3 regions of the Paracidovorax wautersii genome follow, and region 1 is predicted to be linked to each of the others. Evidence: predicted binding sites of a transcription regulator. Region 1 holds the regulator's gene; each other region holds the start of a gene.
What was found. The regulator sigma-54, encoded in region 1, starts transcription at its own class of promoters, with help from an activator protein. The targets are predictions, from matches to a motif close to TGGCANGNAANCTGCTTT.
Positions count from the first base shown of each region.

Region 2: a site for sigma-54 is predicted at 4,699-4,716, ahead of QE399_RS05050 (ammonium transporter). Genes of this name have one in related genera too.
Region 3: a site for sigma-54 is predicted at 2,924-2,941, ahead of nirB (nitrite reductase large subunit NirB). Genes of this name have one in related genera too.

Region 1 covers NZ_JAVIZX010000001.1:932,415-939,444, reverse strand. Annotated here, with positions in the region: gene QE399_RS04320 (SPOR domain-containing protein) at 1-508, shown strand, start outside; gene QE399_RS04315 (thiol:disulfide interchange protein DsbA/DsbL) at 572-1,228, shown strand; gene lptA (lipopolysaccharide transport periplasmic protein LptA) at 1,399-2,046, shown strand; gene lptB (LPS export ABC transporter ATP-binding protein) at 2,106-2,828, shown strand; gene QE399_RS04300 (RNA polymerase factor sigma-54) at 2,910-4,493, shown strand; gene QE399_RS04295 (TspO/MBR family protein) at 4,530-5,087, opposite strand; gene QE399_RS04290 (RidA family protein) at 5,319-5,798, opposite strand; gene QE399_RS04285 (methyl-accepting chemotaxis protein) at 6,123-7,030, opposite strand, start outside.
Region 2 covers NZ_JAVIZX010000001.1:1,078,857-1,085,886, forward strand. Annotated here, with positions in the region: gene QE399_RS05035 (MlaE family ABC transporter permease) at 1-932, opposite strand, end outside; gene QE399_RS05040 (GMC family oxidoreductase) at 1,226-2,932, shown strand; gene QE399_RS05045 (hypothetical protein) at 2,948-3,301, opposite strand; gene QE399_RS05050 (ammonium transporter) at 3,298-4,605, opposite strand; gene QE399_RS05055 (sulfite exporter TauE/SafE family protein) at 5,054-5,812, shown strand; gene rocF (arginase) at 5,910-6,827, shown strand.
Region 3 covers NZ_JAVIZX010000001.1:2,391,368-2,398,397, forward strand. Annotated here, with positions in the region: gene nirD (nitrite reductase small subunit NirD) at 1-192, opposite strand, end outside; gene nirB (nitrite reductase large subunit NirB) at 216-2,747, opposite strand; gene QE399_RS10820 (SdiA-regulated domain-containing protein) at 3,180-4,169, opposite strand; gene QE399_RS10825 (tryptophan--tRNA ligase) at 4,223-5,527, opposite strand; gene QE399_RS10830 (site-2 protease family protein) at 5,565-6,233, opposite strand; gene QE399_RS10835 (methyl-accepting chemotaxis protein) at 6,393-7,030, shown strand, end outside.

The sequences.
Region 1 (7,030 bases):
CGGCCCGCGCACGGTCGACCAGGACGCCGTCGAAGCCCAGCGCAACAAGAACTGGGACCCGAATTCGCCGATGTACGGCAAGAACCCGGCGCGCCCCACCGTGCCGGCCGCATCCGTGGCCGACCCGGCGCTGCCCACGCCCGCCGTCACGGCCAGCAGCGCCGTGGCCGCGGCCTCGGCGCCCCGCGGCGCGGCCAGCAAGCCGGCCACCACGTCCGATCCATTGGGCGATCTGGCGCGCGCCCGTGCCGCCGCTACGCCCGGTGCCGATCCGTTCGACTACTTCGTGCAGGCGGGCGCTTTCCGCACGCAGGCCGATGCCGATGCCCAGCGCGCCAAGCTGGCCATGCTGGGCTGGGAGGCGCGGGTGAGCGAGCGCGAGCAGAACGGCCGCACGGTGTTCCGGGTGCGGGTGGGTCCGTTCACCAAGCGCGACGATGCGGAAGCCCTGAAGGAAAAGCTGGACGGCGTGGCCGTCGAATCCGCGCTGGTGCGCGTGCAGCGCTGAACTGAACTTTTGCACCGCCTGCCGCTCACAAACCTCAGATCGAACCAAGGAGTGTCCCGTCTCATGAAACGCCGCGAGTTTTCCCTGTCCGCCGCCACTGCGGCGGCCGCCTCCGCCCTGACGCTGCCCCTGGCCACGCCCGCGTTCGCGCAGGCCCGCCAGTTCAAGGAAGGCAAGGAGTACGTGAAGCTCGGCAAGCCCGTGCCTACGGAAGTCTCGGCCGGCAAGGTCGAGGTCATCGAGTTCTTCTGGTACAGCTGCCCGCACTGCAATGCCTTCGAACCGGCGCTGGAAGCCTGGATCAAGGCCGCCCCGAAGGACCTGCACATCCGCCGCGTTCCGGTGGCGTTCAACGCCACCTTCGTGCCGCAGCAAAAGCTGTACTTCGCGCTGGAAGGCATGGGCAAGCTGCCCGAGGTGCATGCCAAGGTCTTCCGCGCCGTGCACGTCGAGCGCCTGCCACTGAACAAGGACGAGCTGATCTTCGACTGGATCGCCAAGCAGGGCGTGGATGCGGCCAAGTTCAAGGAGGTCTACAACTCCTTCACCGTCTCCAACCAGGTGCGCAAGGCGTCGCAGCTGCAGGAGGCCTATGGCGTGGAAGGCGTGCCCTCGATGGGCGTGGCCGGCCGCTACTACACCGACGGCACCATGGCCGGCAACATGCAGAACGTGCTGCAGGTGGTCGACCAGCTGGCAGCGCAGGCGCGCAAGGGCTGAGGCCCGGTGCCGGCCCTGCCGGCATGCCCGCAGACTGCGACGCGCCTTCGGGCGCGTTGTGCTTTCTGCAGCGTGCTGCGACGGTGCGGTGCAGCCTTTTGCGGGATCGCGGGTCTTTGCCGCGCAAAGGCCAGGCAGCGTCAGTACAATGACCGCAAGATTCGTGCCCTATGAGAAAACAACTGCTCCCGCTCCTCCTGCTTTGTGCGCTGGCCTGTGCCTCATGGGGCGTACGCGCCGAGAAGGCCGACCGCAACAAGCCCATGAACATCGAGGCCGACGCGCTGCGCCACGATGAGCTCAAGCAGACCAGCGTCTTCACCGGCCGCGTGGTCATGACCAAGGGAACCATCGTGCTGCGCGGCGCGCGGCTTGATGTCCGTCAGGATCCGGACGGCTTCCAGTACGGCGTGGTCACCGCGGAGGCCGGCCAGCGCGCCTTCTTCCGCCAAAAGCGCGACACGCTGCCCGGAGCGCCCGACGAATACGTCGAGGGCGAGGGCGAGGTGATCGAGTACGACGGCAAGGCCGACATCGTGAAGTTCATCCGCCGCGCCGAGCTGCGCCGCTACCGCGAGGCCACCCTGACCGACGAGCTGCAGGGGGCCACCATCGTCTACAACAACGTCACCGATGTGTTCACCGTGGATGGCCAGCGCACGGCGCCCGCCGGCACGGCATCGGGTACGCCGGGCGGCCGCGTGCGTGCCGTGCTGGCGCCCAAGGAGCCCGCGTCGGGTGCCGCGCCGGCCAACGCGCCCGCCACCCCGGCACCGGCCCTGCGGTCCAGCCCCCAACTGAACGACGGCGCGAAGTGAGCGATTCGAATTCCACACCCTCCGCCTCCAGGGCGACGGGCGAAAGCCGCCTGGAGGTGATGCACCTCGAGAAGTCCTACGGCAGCCGCAAGGTCGTCAAGGACGTGTCCATGCTGGTTCAGAAGGGCGAGGTCGTGGGCCTGCTCGGCCCGAACGGCGCCGGCAAGACCACGTCGTTCTACATGATCGTGGGACTGGTGCGCTGCGATGGCGGCGACATCCGCATCGACGGCCAGTCGGTGGCCGACATGCCCATCCACCGCCGTTCGCGCCTGGGCCTGTCGTACCTGCCGCAGGAGGCCTCCATCTTCCGCAAGCTCAATGTGGAAGAGAACGTGCGCGCCGTGCTGGAGCTGCAGAAGGACGAGCACGGCAAGCCGCTCACGCGCGCCGTGATCGAGGAGCGCCTGACGGCCCTGCTGCAGGAGCTGCGCGTGGAGCATCTGCGCCAGTCGCCCGCGCTGGCCCTGTCGGGCGGTGAACGGCGGCGCGTGGAAATCGCCCGTGCGCTGGCCACGCAGCCGCGCTTCATCCTGCTCGACGAGCCCTTCGCCGGCATCGATCCGATCGCCGTGATCGAGATCCAGCGCATCATCGGCTTCCTGAAGGAGCGCGGCATCGGCGTGCTCATCACCGACCACAACGTGCGCGAGACGCTGGGCATCTGCGACCACGCCTTCATCATCAGCGATGGCCGCGTGCTGGCCCAGGGCACGCCTGCCGAGATCGTCGACAACCCCGAGGTACGCCGCGTCTACCTGGGCGAACACTTCCGGATGTGAGCATGGGCTGCCTGCCATCCGTCCCTTCGTGCCGGACGCGGCGCCCCATGGGCCCGGCCGCGGCGTGCGCCGGTTGATGCGATGAAGCAGGGCCTTTCCCTCCGCGTCTCGCAACACCTGGCGCTCACGCCGCAACTGCAGCAATCCATCCGCCTGCTGCAGCTGTCGACGCTGGAGCTGTCGCAGGAGGTCGAGCAGATGCTCGACGACAACCCGTTCCTGGAGCGCACGGCCGAAGAGGCGCCGCGCGAGGACTTCGGCCTGGCGCAGGCCGATGCACCCGTACAGGAAGACGACCGACACGCTGAAGATGCTCTGTATTCAGGAACATCCAGCGCAAGCACCACGGCTGCAGAAGCCTCATCCGATACCGATACCCCGGCCACCGCCGACGCTGCGACCGACACGCCCGACTGGGAAGGCGATGGCACGGTGGACATGGCGCCCGACGACAGCGAGTGGGGCGGCGACGCCCCCGCGCGCAACCGCAACGGCGGCGACGAGGGCGATGAGGCCGATGCCACCGAGCTGGCGCGCAGCCACCTGTCGCTCACCGAATTCCTGCACCGTCAGGCCCTGTCCCTGCGGCTGTCCGAGGTGGACACGGCGGCGCTGCGCTTTTTGATCGAATCGCTCAACGACGACGGCTACCTGGACGAGCCGCTGGAGTCCCTGGCCGTGAGCCTGGCCGGCGAGGAAGATCCCGAGCAGGTCGAGGAGCTGGTGCACCGCTTCACCGTGGCCCTGCGCCTGCTGCAGAGCCTGGAGCCGACGGGCGTGGGCGCCCGCGGCCTGGCCGAGTGCCTGACGTTGCAGCTCAAGGCGCTGCAGCACGACGAGGAAGGCGACCCCGAGGTGCTGCAGGCGGCCCTGGCCATCTGCCGCCAGCCGCTGGACATGCTCGCCCGCCGCGACGTGCGGCGGCTGACGCAGGCCTGCGGCGCCGGCGAGGAGCGCACACGCAGCGCCATGGCCCTCATCGCGCGGCTGGAGCCGCGGCCCGGCCGGCGCTTCACGGACGTGGAGCGCAACATCATCGTGCCCGACGTGATCGTCAAGAAGACGGGGCGCGGCGCGCAGCAGAACTTCAGCGTGCAGCTCAACCCGGATGTGATGCCGCGCCTGCGCGTGCACGACATCTACGCCGGCGCGCTGCGCGGCAACCGCGGTGGCGAGGGCCACCAGGCGCTGCAGCAGCGGCTGCAGGAGGCGCGCTGGTTCATCAAGAACATCCAGCAGCGCTTCGACACCATCCTGCGTGTGTCGCGCGCCATCGTGGACCGGCAGAAGAATTTCTTCGTCCATGGCGAACTGGCCATGCGCCCGCTGGTGCTGCGCGACATCGCCGACGAACTGGGCCTGCACGAATCCACCATCAGCCGCGTGACCACGGCCAAGTACATGGCCACGCCGCAGGGCACCTATGAGCTGAAGTACTTCTTCGGCTCGGGGCTGGGCACGGAGACGGGCGGCAATGCCTCCAGCACGGCGGTGCGGGCGCTCATCAAGCAGTTCGTCTCGGCCGAGAACCCGAACAAACCGCTGTCGGACAGCCAGATCGCGGAGATGCTGAAAGAGCAGGGCATCGAGTGCGCCCGCCGCACCGTGGCCAAGTACCGCGAGGCGCTCAAGATCGCGCCGGCCAACCTGCGCAAGGCGCTCTGAGCCTGCGCGCCGTCGGCGCGCGTGGCACTTCCCAGGTCAGCCCAGTACCTGCGGGTTCAGACGCCACAGCGTGAAGTTCAGGGCGGCGGCAAAGCTGATCCAGGCCAGATAGGGCACCAGCAGTGCGCCGGCCAGCGGCCGCAGGCGCCAGAAGGCCGCCAGCGTGGCGGCCACCCCCAGCCACAGCGCGGCAATGTCGGCCAGCGCCCAGGCGCCCAGCTGCCATTGGAAGAACAGCCAGCTCCACAGCGCATTGAGTACCAACTGCCCGCAGAAGAGCGCCAGCGCCTGCCGCCGTGCGGCGCCTTGCGGCGTGCGCCAGACCAGCCAGGCGGCGATGCCCATCAGGGCGAACAGCACCGTCCACACCGGGCCGAAGACGGAGGGCGGGGGCGCCCATTCCGGCTGCACGAGCTGGCCATAGAACTGCGGTGCCTGCACCGAGGCCACGCTGCCGATGGCTGCGGTGGCGAAGGCCAGCGCCAGCCAGCCGGCCAGTGCCAGCCATTGCCGCCCGCGGGGCTGCGCAGGCGGCAAAGCGGAGCCGGGAGACGCCGGACGGGCGCAGGAGGGGGAGGCGGTGTGCGAGGTCATGCGCAGATCTTCTCTCGCCCGGCGCGGGCCGGGGCGCCGGCCAGGGGGCCGCGCGTGTCGGACGGCGCCGCGATCTGCACGGCAGCGCTTCGGCGCGGCGGGCGTTGGCGCCTTCCGAATGCGCTGGAATGGCCGACGTAGCACTGGCCCCACGCCCGTCCGAAGATCGGGTTCGGATCGTGCGGCGCTGGCCGGCTGCCTGCCCTGCTTGGCGGCAGCCACAGTGTGCGCTCAGGCCGGGCCGTGCACGGAGGCGACCAGATCGACTTCCACCGTCGCGTTCTTGGGCAACTGCTGCACGCCCACCGAGGTGCGGGTGTGCGCGCCGGCCTCGCCCAGGATGGAAAACAGCAGGTCCGATGCGCCGTCGGCCACCTCGCTTTGCTGCGTAAAGTCGGCCGTGCACTGCACATACACGGTGATGCGCAGCAACGTGCGTACCTGCTCCAGGCTGCCCAGGCTCCGCTGCAGCAGCGCCAGCGCGCGCATCACGCAGACCCGCGCGGCGTGCTGGGCCTGCGGCAGGGAGACAGTGTCGCCCGCGCGCCCCTGCACCACCACCACATCGCCCACGCGGGGGATCTGCCCGCTCAGGTACACGGTGTTCCCGTCGCGCACCAGCGGCACGTAGTGGCCGCCGATCTTGATCTCGCCATCGAAGGAATAGCCGAGTTCAGCGGCGGCCTGGGTGAAGCGTTGGTCTTTGTCCATGGAATTGAGCGTACGGGAGCGTGGGGGAAGTGCGGCCGTGTGGGGGCGCTGTACACGGCGTGGCATCGGCGGGAGTGATTTTTTGAAAAGTGCTATATTAATAATAGCAATATGCGCTTGCTGTGTAAGGGCTAAGGCCTGTTTTCATTCTAATCCACCGGCGTGGGCAGCACCGGCGCCGCGGCGCGGACAAGAGCACCACCGCGGCTCGCAGGCCGGCCTGTGTGCACCAGCCCCGGATCGCACCGGCCGCTCCGGTGGCGCTGGGCTTGCAGCCGCGGCACCCGCCGCCTGCCGCCGCCCGGTCGTGGCGATGCCGCGGTTTCAGCGCAGGGCGCGCAGTTCGCTGCCGGTGGCGCCCTGTGCCGGCCGCACCGCTGCCGCCCCGTGGGCCTCCAGCTTGAAGCCGGCGACGACTTCCGCCAGGTGCGCGGCCTGCTGCTGCAGCGACTGGGCGGCGGCGGTGGCCTGCTCCACCAGCGCGGCGTTCTGCTGTGTGGCCTGGTCCATCTGCGTCACCGCGCCGCCGATCTCGGCGATGCCGGTGCTCTGCTCCTGGCTGGCGTTGCTGATCTCGGCCACGATGGTGGTCACCTGCCGCACGCTGTCCACCACCTTCTCCATGGTGGCTCCCGCGTCCTGCACCAGGCGGCTGCCGGCGTTCACCTGCTGCACCGATGCGTCGATCAGCGCCTTGATCTCCTTGGCGGCGGTGGCGCTGCGCTGGGCCAGCGTGCGCACTTCGCTCGCCACCACGGCGAAGCCCCGGCCCTGCTCGCCTGCGCGGGCTGCTTCCACCGCCGCGTTCAACGCCAGGATGTTGGTCTGGAAGGCGATGCCGTCGATGACGCCGATGATGTCCGCGATCTTGCGCGACGAGGTCTCGATGCCGCCCATGGTCTGCACCACCTGGCCGACTACCGTGCCGCCGTGCGTGGCGATGTCGGAAGCGCCCGTGGCCAGCTGGTTGGCTTGGCGTGCGTTCTCGGCGTTCTGCTGCACCGTGGCCGTCAGCTGCTCCATGGCGGCGGCGGTTTCTTCCAGCGAGCTGGCCTGCTGCTCGGTGCGCCCGGACAGGTCCTGGTTGCCGCTGGCGATCTCGGTGCTGGCCACGCGCACCGACTCGGATGAATCGCGGATCTGCACCAGCACCGCGGCGATCTTGTCCACGAACTGGTTGAACGCCCGGGCGATCTGCGTCAGCTCGTCGTTGCCGTGGGTGGACAGGCGGC
Region 2 (7,030 bases), 150 kb from region 1:
AGGTTGGTGGGGCTCACGGCCGCGGGCAGCGCCTGCGCGAAGTACGCGGGCGAGATGCCCATGGTGACGTCGGCCGCCAGCATGCCGCCGGCCAGCGCGGCCAGCGTGGTCCACAGTGCGATCAGCGGCATGGCCACGGCCAGCGCCAGCACCCGCGGCATCACCAGCCGGTAGCCGTGCGGAATGCCCAGCACGCGCATGGCGTCCAGCTCTTCGGTCACGCGCATCACGCCGATCTGCGCGGTGATGGCCGAGCCCGAGCGGCCCGCCACCAGGATGGCGCCCAGCATGGGGCCGAGTTCGCGCACCAGCGAGATGCCCAGGATGTTGACGATGAAGGTCTCTGCGCCGAACTGCCGCAGCTGCAGGCTCATCAGATAGGCCAGCACCACGCCGATCAGAAAGCCCACCAGCGCCGTGATGGGCAGCGCCGTGGCGCCCATGCGGTAGAGGTGGCCCGAGACGTCGCGCCAGGGCCCGCGGCGCGGGTGGGCGACGAGGCGGCCGATGTCCAGCACCAGCTGCCCGAGCAGCTCGGTCATCTGGCGCGCATGGCCCACGGCGTGCAGCACCAGCACGCCCAGGCGGTCCACCTGCTCGGCCAGCGACCAGGCCTCGTGCGGGGGCTCCTCGGTGCTGAACTGCGCCACGCGCTCCAGCATGTCGCGCTGCGCCTCGTGCAGTTGCAGGCGCGCGGGCCAGGCGCGGCCCCAGTGGTGCCACAGCAGCTGGGCGCCGACGTGGTCCAGCCAGGCGATCTCGCGCAGATCCCACCCCAGGCCGGGCGCCGCCGGCAGCGCCCGCAGCTGCGCCGACAGGGCCCGCCAGTCGCGGCGCGAGCCCAGCTCCGCCGCGCCCCAGCGCCCGAGCAGCACGGCGGACGCCCCTTCGGGCGTATCGGCGCGGTCGATGCGGGGCTGTGGATCGGTCATCGGCGAAGGGGTGGCGGCACCAGGACAGAGGGCGCGGCGGCGGCCGCGGGGCAGGCCATCGTAGCGGAGCGGCCGGGAAGCGGTGCGTCAGCGCATACCCCGTGTCGCACGGCCGCGGCGGCATGCAATTATTATCAAATCGGGCTGTAGCGCAATCAGCATAAGCGCATGCAGCTATTAAAACTGAAGCATACCGCGCTTACCCTATCGACAGGCGGGGTGGCTTGCGCACAATGGGCCGGCCCTGTTCCGGGGTATTCCATGCGGCGCCCGGCGCCGTCTGCAGCCTGTTCATGAGCGACACCACTTTCGACTACATCGTCATCGGCGGCGGCACCGCCGGCGCCCTGCTGTGCAACCGGCTCAGCGCCGACCCGCGGAACCGCGTGCTGCTCATCGAGGCCGGCCGCAAGGACGACTACCACTGGATCCACATTCCCGTCGGCTACCTGTACTGCATCGGCAACCCGCGCACCGACTGGCTTTACCACACCGAGCCCGACCCGGGCCTGAACGGCCGCAGCCTGCGCTACCCGCGCGGCAAGACGCTGGGCGGCTGCAGCAGCATCAACGGCATGATCTACATGCGCGGCCAGGCGCGCGACTACGACCAGTGGGCGCAACTGACGGGCGACGACGCCTGGCGCTGGGACAACGTGCTGCCGGCCTTCCGCCGCCACGAGGACCACTGGCGCCTGGACAGGCCCGGCGAAGCCGACGAGCACTTCAAACGCCTGCACGGCAGCAAGAGCACCGGCGGCTCGGGCGAGTGGCGGGTGGAGAAGCAGCGCCTGCGCTGGGACGTGCTGGACGCCTTCTCGCAGGCCGCGCAGCAGGCGGGCATTCCGGCCACGCAGGACTTCAACGGCGGCGACAACGAGGGCGTGGGCTACTTCGAGGTGAACCAGAAGGCCGGCTGGCGCTGGAACACCGCCAAGGCCTTTCTGCGCCCCATCTGCTACGGCCGCCCCAACTTCGAGATGTGGACCGCCGCCCAGGCCACGCAGCTGGTTCTGGAGACGCAGCCCGACGGCACGCGCCGCTGCACCGGCGTGCGGGTGTGGACGGGAGACGAGATGGTGACGGCGCATGCCAGCGAAGAGGTGATCCTGAGCGCGGGCGCCGTCAACTCGCCGCAGCTGCTGCAGCTGTCCGGCATCGGCCCGGCAGACCTGCTGCGCCGGCACGGCATCGACATGCAGGTGGACCTGCCCGGCGTGGGCGCCAACCTGCAGGATCACCTGCAGATCCGCGCCGTCTACAAGGTCAACCACGTGCCCACGCTCAACGTGCTGGCCGGCAGCTGGCTGGGCAAGGCGAAGATCGGGCTGGAGTACCTGCTCAAGCGCAGCGGGCCGATGAGCATGGCGCCGTCGCAGCTGGGCGCCTTCACGCGCAGCAGCCCCGACCAGCCGTACCCCAACATCGAATACCACGTGCAGCCGCTGTCGCTCGAAGCCTTCGGCGAGCCTCTGCACGCCTTCCCGGCCTTCACCGCCAGCGTGTGCAACCTGAACCCCACCAGCCGGGGCACGGTGCAGATCAAGAACGCGGACTTCCAAACCGCGCCGGCCATCGCGCCCAACTACCTCTCCACCCCCGAAGACCGCCAGGTGGCCGCCGACAGCCTGCGCGTCACGCGCCGCATCGTCGCCCAGCCGGCGCTGTCGCGCTACCAGCCCACCGAGTGGAAACCCGGTCCCCAGTACGAAAGCGACGAAGACCTGGCGCGGCTGGCGGGCGACATCGCCACCACCATCTTCCACCCCGTGGGCACGACCAAGATGGGGCGCGCCGACGACCCGATGGCGGTGCTGGATGCGCAGCTGCGCGTGCGCGACGGGCGCGGCGGCGTGGTGGCCGGCCTGCGCGTGGTGGATGCCGGGGCCATGCCCACCATCACCAGCGGCAACACCAATTCACCCACGCTGATGCTGGCCGAGAAGGCCGCGGAGTGGATCCGCGCCGCACGGCGTCCACGGGCTGCGGTGGGCGCCTGACGGCGCCGTCTGCTGCTAGCGGATGCCGCCCACGTAGCGCGGCGGCACGGGCGGTGGCGGTTCTTCGCCGTGGCGGCGCAGGCGCTGGGCCGCGGCCTCCATCAGCGGCTTGCGGGGCGCGGGCTCTGCAGCGGCCTCCAGCGTGAGCAGCTCCAGGCGGTCGGCCCAATCCAGCAGCTCGGGGATGGCGTCCTCACGCGCCCGCTCCCGCGCGAAGCGCACGATCTCCAGCGCGTAGTCCGCATTCACGGCCATCCACTCGGTGTCGGTCACGCGGCCGACCTTGCGGCGCAGCAGCACGTGCAGGTGGGCGGCCACGGAGAGCCGGTCGCGTCCCGGGCCGGCCTCGTCGTGCGGCGACCACATCATGCGCCGATGCGCTCGCGGTGCTGGGACAGATCGAGCCCCTGGAACTCCGCGGCGTCGCTGACGCGCAGGCCCAGCGTGCGGTCCACCGTCCACAGCAGCAGCGCGGACACGCCCAGGCTGTAGGCCATGACGGCGCCCACGCCCAGCGCCTGGGTGAGCAGGCTGCCTTCCACGCCGCCGATGCGCGGGCTGGCCAGCACGCCGGTGAGCAGGGAGCCGACGATGCCGCCGATGCCGTGCACGCCGAACACGTCCAGCGAATCGTCGAGCCCCAGCAGGCGCTTGAGGCCGGTGCTGCCCCAATAGCAGGCCACGCCTGCCACCGCACCGATGACGAATGCTGACCGCGGCGTGACGAAACCGGCCGCCGGCGTGACCGCCACCAGGCCCGCGACCAGGCCTGAGCACAGGCCCAGCAGCGAGGCGCGCCCGCGCGTCACCGCCTCGCCCGCCGCCCAGGCCAGCGCTCCGGCCGCAGCGGCGATCTGCGTGGCCGCCAGTGCCACCCCCGCGCGCCCGTCGGCCGCCACGGCCGAGCCGGCGTTGAAGCCGAACCAGCCGACCCACAGCAGCGCCGCGCCGGCCATGGTGAAGCCGAGGTTGTACGGCTCGAAGGCTTCGCGGCCGTAACCCTTGCGATGGCCCAGGAACCAGGCGCAGGCCAGGCCCGCCATGCCGGCGTTGACATGCACCACGGCGCCCCCGGCGAAATCGAGCGCACCCAGCTGCGCCAGCCAGCCGCCGGACTCCCATACCCAATGGGCCACCGGGGCGTAGACGCACAGCGACCACAGGCCGATGAACACGAGCATCGACGAAAAGCGCATGCGTTCGACGAAAGCGCCGACCACCAGCGCCGCGGTGATGATGGCGAAGGTGAGCTGGTAGGTGGCGTAGACGGATTCCGGCACGTTCGGCGCCAGATGGCTCACGGCCACCAGCCCGGCGCGCAGGTCGAAGTCCAGCCCCGCGAAGCCCATGCGGCCGACGCCGCCCAGCCAGGCGTTGCCCGGCGTGAAGGCCAGCGAGTAGCCCATGGCGAACCACAACAGGGTGACCAGCGCGGCGATGGCCACCACGCTGGCCATGGTGTTGAGCACGTTCTTGCGCCGCACCATGCCGGCGTAGAACAGGGCCACGCCGGGCAGCGTCATCACCAGCACAAGTACGGTCGCCGTCATCATCCAGCCGGTGTCCGCCGCATTCAACGAAGCAGTGGCCACCAGGCCCGGTGCGGCCAGCGCCGGCCCGGGCGTCACCTGCGCCGCGGCGCTCGGCACCGTCTGCGCAGCGGCACCCGCCATGCCCGCGCACCAGACCGCCATCGCCATCCATGGCGCCCTGTGCATTCCACACCGCATTGCCTGCCCTCCGCTGTCGTGCTGTTGACGCCGTACGTCGCACAACGCGTGCCAAGCGGCCGCTGCCGGCGCACGCGCAGGCGCCGGAACACCGGCGCGCCGCCGGCCGGCACGCCCCACAACGGTGTGCGGGAAACCACCAATGCACCACGCAAGTGCACGCCGTTACAGTCAATGCACTCGAGAGCGCGCCACGGCACGCCACGCGAGGGGACCGAGGAGACAACTCTACCTACCAACAATACATTCCAAGCATCCCCCATAAGATGCCCTCTTCCCAGGCGCCGGCGATCCCGGCGCCTTTTCTTTTTATGGCCGGTCCGCGCCGCACCGGCCGGGAGCGCACCAGGGTGCAGCAGGGCGGCAGGGGCGGTGCGACAATCGCGCCCCTATGGAATGGATCATCGTCTCGCTCGCCTCGCTGCTGGCCGGATTCGTGGATGCCATCGTGGGCGGCGGCGGGTTGATCCTGACACCGGCCCTGTTCGCCACGTTCCCCACCGCACCGCCCGCCACGCTGCTGGGCACCAACAAAAGCGCCTCGGTCTGGGGCACGGCCATCGCCACCTGGCAGTACGGGCGCAGGGTGCAGATGCGCTGGCAGGCCCTGCTGCCGGCCGCGGCGGCCGGATTCGCCGGCGCCTTCTTCGGCGCCTGGACGGTCACGGTGATCTCGGCCGACTTCCTGCGCAAGCTGCTGCCGGTGGTGCTTATCGTGCTGCTGCTGTACACGCTGGCGCGCAAAGATCTGGGGCGCCACCACACGCCGCGCTTCGCCGGACGCACCGAAACGCTGGCGGCCTGCCTGATCGGCGTCGTCATCGGCTTCTACGACGGCTTCTTCGGCCCGGGCACCGGCAGCTTCTTCGTCTTCCTGTTCGTGCGCCTGCTGGGCTACGACTTCCTGAATGCCTCGGTGTCCGCCAAGCTGCTCAACCTGGCGACCAATGCCGCCGCGCTGATCCTCTTCACCGCCAAGGGCCACGTGTGGTGGCACTTCGCGCTGCCCCTGGCCGTGGCCAACGTGATCGGCAGCGTGCTGGGCGCGCAGATGGCGCTCAAGCACGGCGCGGGCTTCGTGCGCGGCATCTTCATCTTCGTGGTCGGCGCGCTGATCCTGAAGACGGGCTACGACGCCTTCCTGCGATGAGCGTTGCCACCGCGCGGCGCCGCGGCCGTGCACCCCTTCCGGCGCGTGCGCCGGCGGACTACATTCTCTGCAGCCCACCACCCCGAGGATTCCTGCCATGACGACGACCACTCTCACCCTGATCGGCGCGCCCACGGACGTCGGCGCCAGCGTGCTGGGTGCCAGCATGGGACCGGATGCGCTGCGCATCGCGGGCATCGCCCGGGCGATGCGCGGACGCGGCTTCGAGGTGATCGACCGGGGCAACCTGGCCGGGCCCGGCAACCCGCAGGCCGAGCCGGCCAGCGGTTTCCGCCACCTGGCAGAGGTGACGGCCTGGAACGAAGCCGTGTACGCCGCCGCCCTGGCCGATCTGCGCGCGGGCCACGTGCCCTTGATGATGGGCGGCGACCACTGCCTGGCCATCGGGTCCATCAGCGCCGCCGCGCAGCACTGCCGCGAGCAGGGCAAGCGCCTGAAGGTGCTGTGGTTCGATGCGCATGCGGACGCCAACACGCCAGAGTCCACCCCCAGCGGCAACCTGCACGGCATGCCCGTGGCCTGCCTGCTGGGCCATGGCCCGGCCGGCCTCACGCACCTGGCCGGCGTGCCGGCCCTGCAGCCGGGGCAGATCGGCCTGATCGGCGTGCGCAGCGTGGACGCCACCGAGAAGCAGTTCGTGAACGAGCACCGCATCGAGGTCTACGACATGCGCACCATCGACGAACTGGGCATGCGCACGGTGATGGAGCGGGCGCTGGCGGGTGTCGATGCCGACACCCACCTGCACGTCAGCTTCGACATGGACTGCCTCGATCCCTCGGTGGCCCCCGGCGTGGGCACGGCCGTGCGTGGCGGGCCGACCTACCGCGAGACCCAGCTGTGCATGGAGATGCTGGCCGACTGCGGCGCGCTGCGCTCGGCCGATCTGGTCGAGCTGAACCCGGCGCTGGACATCCGCAACCAGACGGCGGAACTGGCCGTGGACCTGCTGGAGAGCCTGTTCGGCAAGTCCACGCTGATGCGCCCGGTGTGACCGGACGCGAGGGTGCTGCGGCTTGCCGGGCCCCGAACTTGCATGGGCTGCGGTCAGGGTTTGCAGCCTTGTGCCCGCACCGGGGTGCCTCCCTATAATGTGACCGCTCCATGACGCCTGCCCGCAAACCGGGCCGTGCAGGGGCGCAAGTTCCGGCTTTGCCAACCGCCAAGCCGGATTTTTTGTACCTGGAACCATCCCAC
Region 3 (7,030 bases), 1.5 Mb from region 1:
TCGGGACAGCACGCTGGCCTGCGACTTGGGGTCCACGTTGTCGATGGCGAACCACTGCGCGGCTCCCACGCGGAACACGGCGACGTGGCGTCCTTCCACGAGGGCACAGACGCCCGTGTCGGGCAGGACATCGTCCACCATGCAGACGGAAGACCAAGGGGCGGCGGCGGTAGAAGAGGAGGAGAGGTCCATGGGGGTGTCCTGGCTTGGCGTGGTCATGCGGGCTCCGCCACGGCTGCGGTGCCGGTGCGTTCCTCCGGACGCGCGGGGCGGATCTGACCGCGTTCCTGCACGAACATGATGCGCTGGTCTCCCTGGCTGCTGTTGACGAAGGTGCGGAAGCGCTGGCGCACCGCCGGGTCGGTCACCGCGGTCTTCCATTCGCATTGGTAGGTATCGACCACATGCTGCATCTGCTGCTCCAGCTCATCGGCCAGACGCAGGCTGTCGTGGAGCAGGACGTCCTTCAGGTAATCCAGCCCGCCCTCGAGGCCTTCGCGCCAGGTGCTGGTGCGCTGCAGCCGGTCGGCCGTGCGCACATAGAACATGAGGAAGCGGTCGATCAGGCGTACGAGCTGCTCCTTGTCCAGATCGCTGGCCAGCAACTCGGCGTGGCGCGGCTTCATGCCGCCATTGCCGCACACGTAGAGGTTCCAGCCCTTTTCCGTGGCGATCACGCCCACGTCCTTGCCCTGTGCCTCGGCACACTCGCGGGTGCAGCCCGACACGCCGAACTTGATCTTGTGCGGCGCGCGCAGTCCCTTGTAGCGGTTCTCCAGTTCAACCGCCAGGCCCACGCTGTCCTGCACGCCGTAGCGGCACCAGGTGGAGCCGACGCAGCTCTTCACCGTGCGCAGCGACTTGCCATAAGCGTGCCCCGACTCGAATCCGGCAGCGATAAGCTCCTCCCAGATCAGCGGCAGTTGCTCGAGCCGGGCGCCGAACATGTCGACGCGCGCCCCGCCCGTGACCTTGGTGTACAGGCCGTATTTCTTGGCTACCTGGCCCACAGCGATGAGGCCGTCGGGAGTGACCTCGCCGCCGGGCATGCGCGGCACCACGGAGTAGGTGCCATCCTTCTGGATGTTGCCCAGGTAGTAATCGTTGCTGTCCTGCAGGGAGGCCAGCTCGCGCTTGAGCACGAACTCGTTCCAACATGAAGCGAAGATGCTGGCCGCCAGCGGCTTGCAGATGTCGCAGCCCAAGCCCTTGCCGTGCTGTGCCAACAGGTCCCCAAAGCTCTTGATCTGGCCTACGCGGACCAGGTGGTACAGCTCCTGGCGGGAGTACGGGAAGTGTTCGCACACATGGTTGTTCACCGCCATGCCGCGCTTGGCCATCTCGGCCTTCATCACCTGCGTGACCAGGGGCACGCAGCCGCCGCAGGTGGCGCCGGCCTTGGTGCACGCCTTCATGTCGGCGATCGTGCACACGCCGTCTCCCACCGCCGCACAGATCTGGCCTTTGCTGACGCTGTTGCACGAGCAGATCTGGGCGCCATCGGGCAGGGCATCCACGCCCAGGCCGGGTTTGGCCTTCCCGTCGCTGGACGGTAGGATCAGGAACTCCGGCTCTTCCGGCAGCACGATGCCGTTGAGCGCCATCTGCAGCAGCGTGCCGTATTCCGCGGCGTCGCCCACCAGCACGGCGCCGAGCAGCCGCTTGCCATCGTCGCTGACCACGATCTTCTTGTAGATCTGCTTGCGCTCGTCGATGTACTGGTAGTTGCGACAGTGCGGCGTGCGCCCCTGCGCGTCGCCGATGCTGGCGACGTCCACGCCCATCAGCTTGAGCTTGGTGCTCATGTCGGCACCCCCGAAGCTTGCGCCGGCGTCGCCGGCGATGTGCCGGGCCGCCACGCGAGCCATGTCGTAGCCGGGCGCCACCAGGCCGAAGGTCTGGTCGTTCCACGACGCGCACTCGCCGATGGCGTACACATTGCGGTCGCTGGTGCGGCAGTGCTCGTCGATGGCCACGCCTCCGCGCGGGCCGATGGCCAGCGCGCACTGGCGCGCCAGCGCGTCCTGGGGCCGGATGCCGGCGGAGAACACGATCATGTCGGCCTCCAGGTGGGTGCCGTCGGCGAACACCATGCGGTGCCGGGCCATGGCGCCATCGGTGATCTCGACCGTGTTGCGGCTGGTGTGCACGTGGACGCCCAGCGCTTCGATCTTGTCCTTGAGCACGCGGCCTCCGCCGTCGTCGACCTGCACCGTCATCAGGCGCGGGGCAAACTCCACCACATGGGTTTCCAGTCCCAGGTCGCGCAGTGCCTTGGCGCATTCCAGCCCCAGCAGCCCGCCGCCCACGACCACGCCGGTGCGTGATTTCGCTCCCGACGCCTGCATGGCTTCCAGGTTCTCGATGGTGCGGTAGACGAAGCAGTGAGGGCGCTCTCGCCCGGGCACGGGCGGCACGAAGGGCACCGATCCGGTGGCCAGCACCAGCTTGTCGTAATGCAGCACCTCGCCGTCGGCCGTGGTGACGGTGTGGTTGCGCCGTTCGATGGCCACGGCGCGTGCCCCCAGGCGCAGGGTGAAGCCGGTGCGCTCGAAGAACCCGGGCTCGACCAGCGACAGGTCATCGGCCGTCTTGCCGGCAAAGAATTCGGAGAGGTGCACCCGGTCGTAGGCGGGGCGGGGCTCTTCGCACAGCACCGTGACGTCGGCCTGCGCGAGCCCGAGCTCGTGGAGTTGCTCGAGAAACTTGTGGCCTACCATGCCGTGGCCAATCACAACGATCTTCATGTCGGATTCCTGTGCACGCCGGCCTGCCCGGCGCGCAGCGCAACCGAGGATCACGTCGTGAATAGGTTGGAACAACCGGGCTGCCAGCGTGGGGGCTTTCAGCTCGCTCGGGTTCCGCCGTCATTAGCGGAGTCATCAACCGCCACCGGCAACGACACCAGTGGATTGCAGGGTGTCTTGCAAGCTTCGTGCCCGGATCGATCGGGGAGTGCCTTGGCTGGGGCGCTGTGGGCGGCGTCCGCATGCTCCACGTCTGTGCAGTCCGTGCGGGCCTGACCGCGCCAACTTGGGGCACCGCACAGCGCCTGTCCGGTCAAGGCCGCGGCGGTGCGTCTGAATCGGCTTCTGCCGCACTGCTGCGGGCCGGGCCGGACGGGGCTGGCGGTTGCCGCCGGCGGTGCTGGCCCCGGTGATCCCGCACTGCAGTCGATCTCAGCGCGGGGGCGGCGGCCGCAGCCGGTAGAACAGGTTGGGCTCGCTGACGAGGTAGATGCCGCCTTGCGGGTCGATGGCGATGCCTTCGGCCTGTGGGACCGCGCCCTCTTGTGCCAGCCAGTCGGAGAGCGCGATGCGACCCAGGAAGCGGCCTTGCTCGTCGAGTTCGACCAGTGACTGCGATTCATCGCTGAGCAGCAGCAGGTGGCCCGTGCGGGGATCGACTTCGGCCGACGACAGGTCGGTACCCACGACCGCATCCGACGCGACCCAGTCGCTGAGGTTCTCCACCGCGATCGACTGCGTGCCACTCGGTGACTGCCGCGCCATGCCGGAGATGCGGTACAGCGCCCGGGGCGAATGTTCCTTGGCGACATACAGGTAGTCGTGGCGCGCGTCATACGCGAGGCCTTCGAAGCCCTGGTTGCCCGTCGTCAGGCCCGGCTTTTCAGGCGTCTGCAGGGACAGGCGCAGCGCCGTGGCGTGCCGCAGGTCCATGGGGGCGTCCGCCGTTTCCGGCAATTGTGCAAACAGAATGCGGCTGCGGCCCTCTTCCACCAGTGCGATGCGGCCGGCTCCGAGGTAGGCGACCCCCTCCACGTCGGCGGCATGCTGCAGGGCGTGCCGGGATTGCACGCTGCCGTCCTGCGACAGGCGCAACAGCGTCGCGGGCCGGTTGACGACCGCGATGAGTTGCTGGCGATCCGGGTCGAAGGCCAGGCCGGACAGATTGCGGCCCACGCCTGCGACCTGAATGGCACGCTCCAGCGCATACCCCTGCAGCGTGAGGCCATCATGGCCGGCCGGTGTCACGGGGGCCTGCTGGCCTAGGTGGCTGAACCAGGCGTAGAGGCGGGTGTCCAGGTGGTGGAAACGGATGGCGATGAAGGTGGCGTAGCCGACGGCCGCCAGCACGACGAGGGTGAACGTCCAGCGGAGCATGTGCTGGAGGCAGGACTGGAGGAAGGTGCGGCTGGTGAGTGGCATGGCGGTCGGGGGCTGCAGCGTGCACAGGCCGGCGCCGCCGGCCTGCCGCAGGGTCAGGCGTCGGCAGCAGCCCGCAGCGCGTCCAGCGCCCGGGCTACGTCGTCAGGGGTCACGCCTTCCACAGGCGCGAGCCTGTCGGCCAGCGCTGCCAGCGCATCGGGCTCCTTCTGCAGGCGGCCGATGGCCTGGCCGGCCTCCTTCGGGGCGCCGAAGCCCGTGCTCTGCAGCAGCATCCTGCCGTCGGCGGCCACCAGCTTGAAGTAGAACTGCCCATCGGCTTCGCGGTACTGCTTGAACACAGGCAGCGCGGCCTTGCCGCCCTTAGCGGCAGACGGCGCGCCGGCGGCCTGGGTGCGCAGGCTGCGCAGGCCGACAGCCGTCCGCAGCTCTTGCGTGAACGGGGTGGCGAGCGCCCGGGCACGTGCTGCGCCGGCCAGCAGGATGTCTTCGATCTGGCCGGGGTCGGCCATCAGCGCCTCGTAGCGTTCGCGCATGGGGGCGATCAGCTGGTCCACGCGCTCGAAGAGGATCTGCTTGGCATCACCCCAGGCGATGCCGGCGGCGTACTGCTGGCGGAGGGCTTCGGTCTCGGCCTCGGTCGCGAACGCCTGGTAGATCTGGAACAGTGCGGAGCCCTCGGTGTCCTTGGGCTCTCCGGGGGCCTTGGAATCGGTCAGCAGGCCCATGATGAGCTTGCGCAACTGCTCGCGCGGCGTGAACAGCGGGATGGTGTTGTTGTAGCTCTTGCTCATCTTGCGGCCATCCAGTCCGGGCAGGAGCGCCACATGCTCGTCGATGGCGGCCTCGGGCAGCACGAAATGCTCGCCGTACAGGTGATTGAAGCTGGACGCCATGTCGCGCGCCATCTCGATGTGCTGCACCTGGTCGCGGCCCACCGGCACCTTGTGGGCCTTGAACATCAGGATGTCGGCACCCATGAGCACGGGGTACATGAACAGGCCGGCGGTCACGCCGTCGTCCGCCTCACGGCCGGCTTCGGCATTCTTGTCCTGCGATGCCTTGTAGGCATGCGCGCGGTTGAGCAGGCCCTTGCCCGTCACGCACGACAGCAGCCAGTTCAGCTCCGGGATCTCGGGAATGTCGGACTGGCGGTAGAAGACCACATGCGCCGGGTCGAGGCCTGCGGCCAGCCAACTGGCCGCGATTTCCAGCGTGGAGCGCTGGATGCGCACCGGGTCTTCGCACTTGATGAGCGCGTGGTAGTCCGCCAGGAAATAGAAGCTCTGCACACCGGCCCGCCGGCTGGCCTCGACCGACGGGCGGATGGACCCGACGAAGTTGCCCAGGTGGGGGGTTCCGGTGGTGGTGATGCCGGTGAGAAAGCGCGTGGTGCTCATGGGAACGACGTGACGGTAAGCGAAGCGAAGAAGGCGGTCAGCCCAGGAGGGCCGTGAGCGGCGTCAGCAGCAGATTGATGATGCTGTAGCCCAGCGACATCAGCGGCCGCAGCCACAGGGTGCCGACGATGCCGGCGACGACCAGCGCCAGCACGATGAAGAAGCCGAACGGCTCGATGCGGGACACCCACTGCGCCTGCTTCCAGGGCAGCAGGCCCACCAGAATGCGGCCGCCATCGAGCGGAGGCAGCGGAAACAGGTTGAAGGCCCACATCACCAGGTTCACCAGGATGCCGGCGCGTGCCATTTCCATGAAGAACCGCTCGTCCACGCCGAAGCCGACCAGTGCGATGAGGAAGATGGCCCAGAGAATAGCCTGGAAGAAGTTGGAAGCGGGACCTGCCAGCGCCACCCAGACCATGTCGCGCTTGGGGTTGCGCAGGTGGCCGAAGTTCACCGGCACCGGCTTGGCATACCCGAACAGGAAGGCGCCCGACGTGGCGAAGTACAGCAGCACCGGCATCAGGATGGTGCCTACCGGGTCGATGTGCTTGAGCGGGTTGAGCGTGATGCGTCCCATCATCAGCGCGGTGTTGTCGCCGAAATGGCGAGCGGCGTACCCGTGTGCGGCCTCGTGCACCGTGATGGCGAACAGCACCGGCAGGGCGTAGATGAGAACGGTTTGAATGAGATTGGAAAGGTCCACTGCCGGATTGTCTCAGAGGCCGCGTTGCGTAGCCGGCACAGGGCAGGGCAATCCCCGGAGACAGGGGCGCGGGAGGCAGGTTAGGATGCATTTGTTGCCAATTGCAACATTTGGGACGCCCAGGGCGTCCTGCACACGGAAACGGCAGGAGACAGATCCATGGCTTGGGATGGTTTGAGGACGGGAACGCGCCTTGTCCTGGCATTTGGTGTGCTGGCGTTGCTGGTGGGGCTGTTGATGGGCGTGGGGGTCTCCGACATCGGTCGGGCGCAGGACGCACACCGTGGCGCGATGCAGGCGGCAGCAGCCCTGCCCGACGCTGCCCTGCGGGCGCCCATCGAGCGCGCCGTTGCCTCGGCGGATGCCGAACTCTCCAGCATGCGTGCCTGGCTGCTGGGCCTGGGCTGCGCGATCTTTCTCGTGGCGGGGGCGGCCTTCGTGCTGCTGCGCCGGGGCATCGTCACCCCGCTGGACCAGGCCATCCTGATCGCTGAAACCGTGGCGGCCGGAGACCTGAGCCAGGAGTTCAGCTCCGAGCTGAAGGGCGACTTCGGGCGGCTGCTGGGCGCGCTGGGCACCATGGAGGACACGCTGACCGAACTGGTCTCCCGCATCAAGCAGTCCACCGATGCCATCGGCGCGAGCGCGGGTGAGATCGACGCCGGCAACGGCGACCTGGAGCGCCGCACTGGCGAACAGGTGGCCTCCTTGGCCGAGACGGCCCAGAGCATGGAGCAGCTCACGGCCACGGTGCGCCAGAACGCAGACCGGGCCCAGTCGGCCAGCGGCCTGGCGGT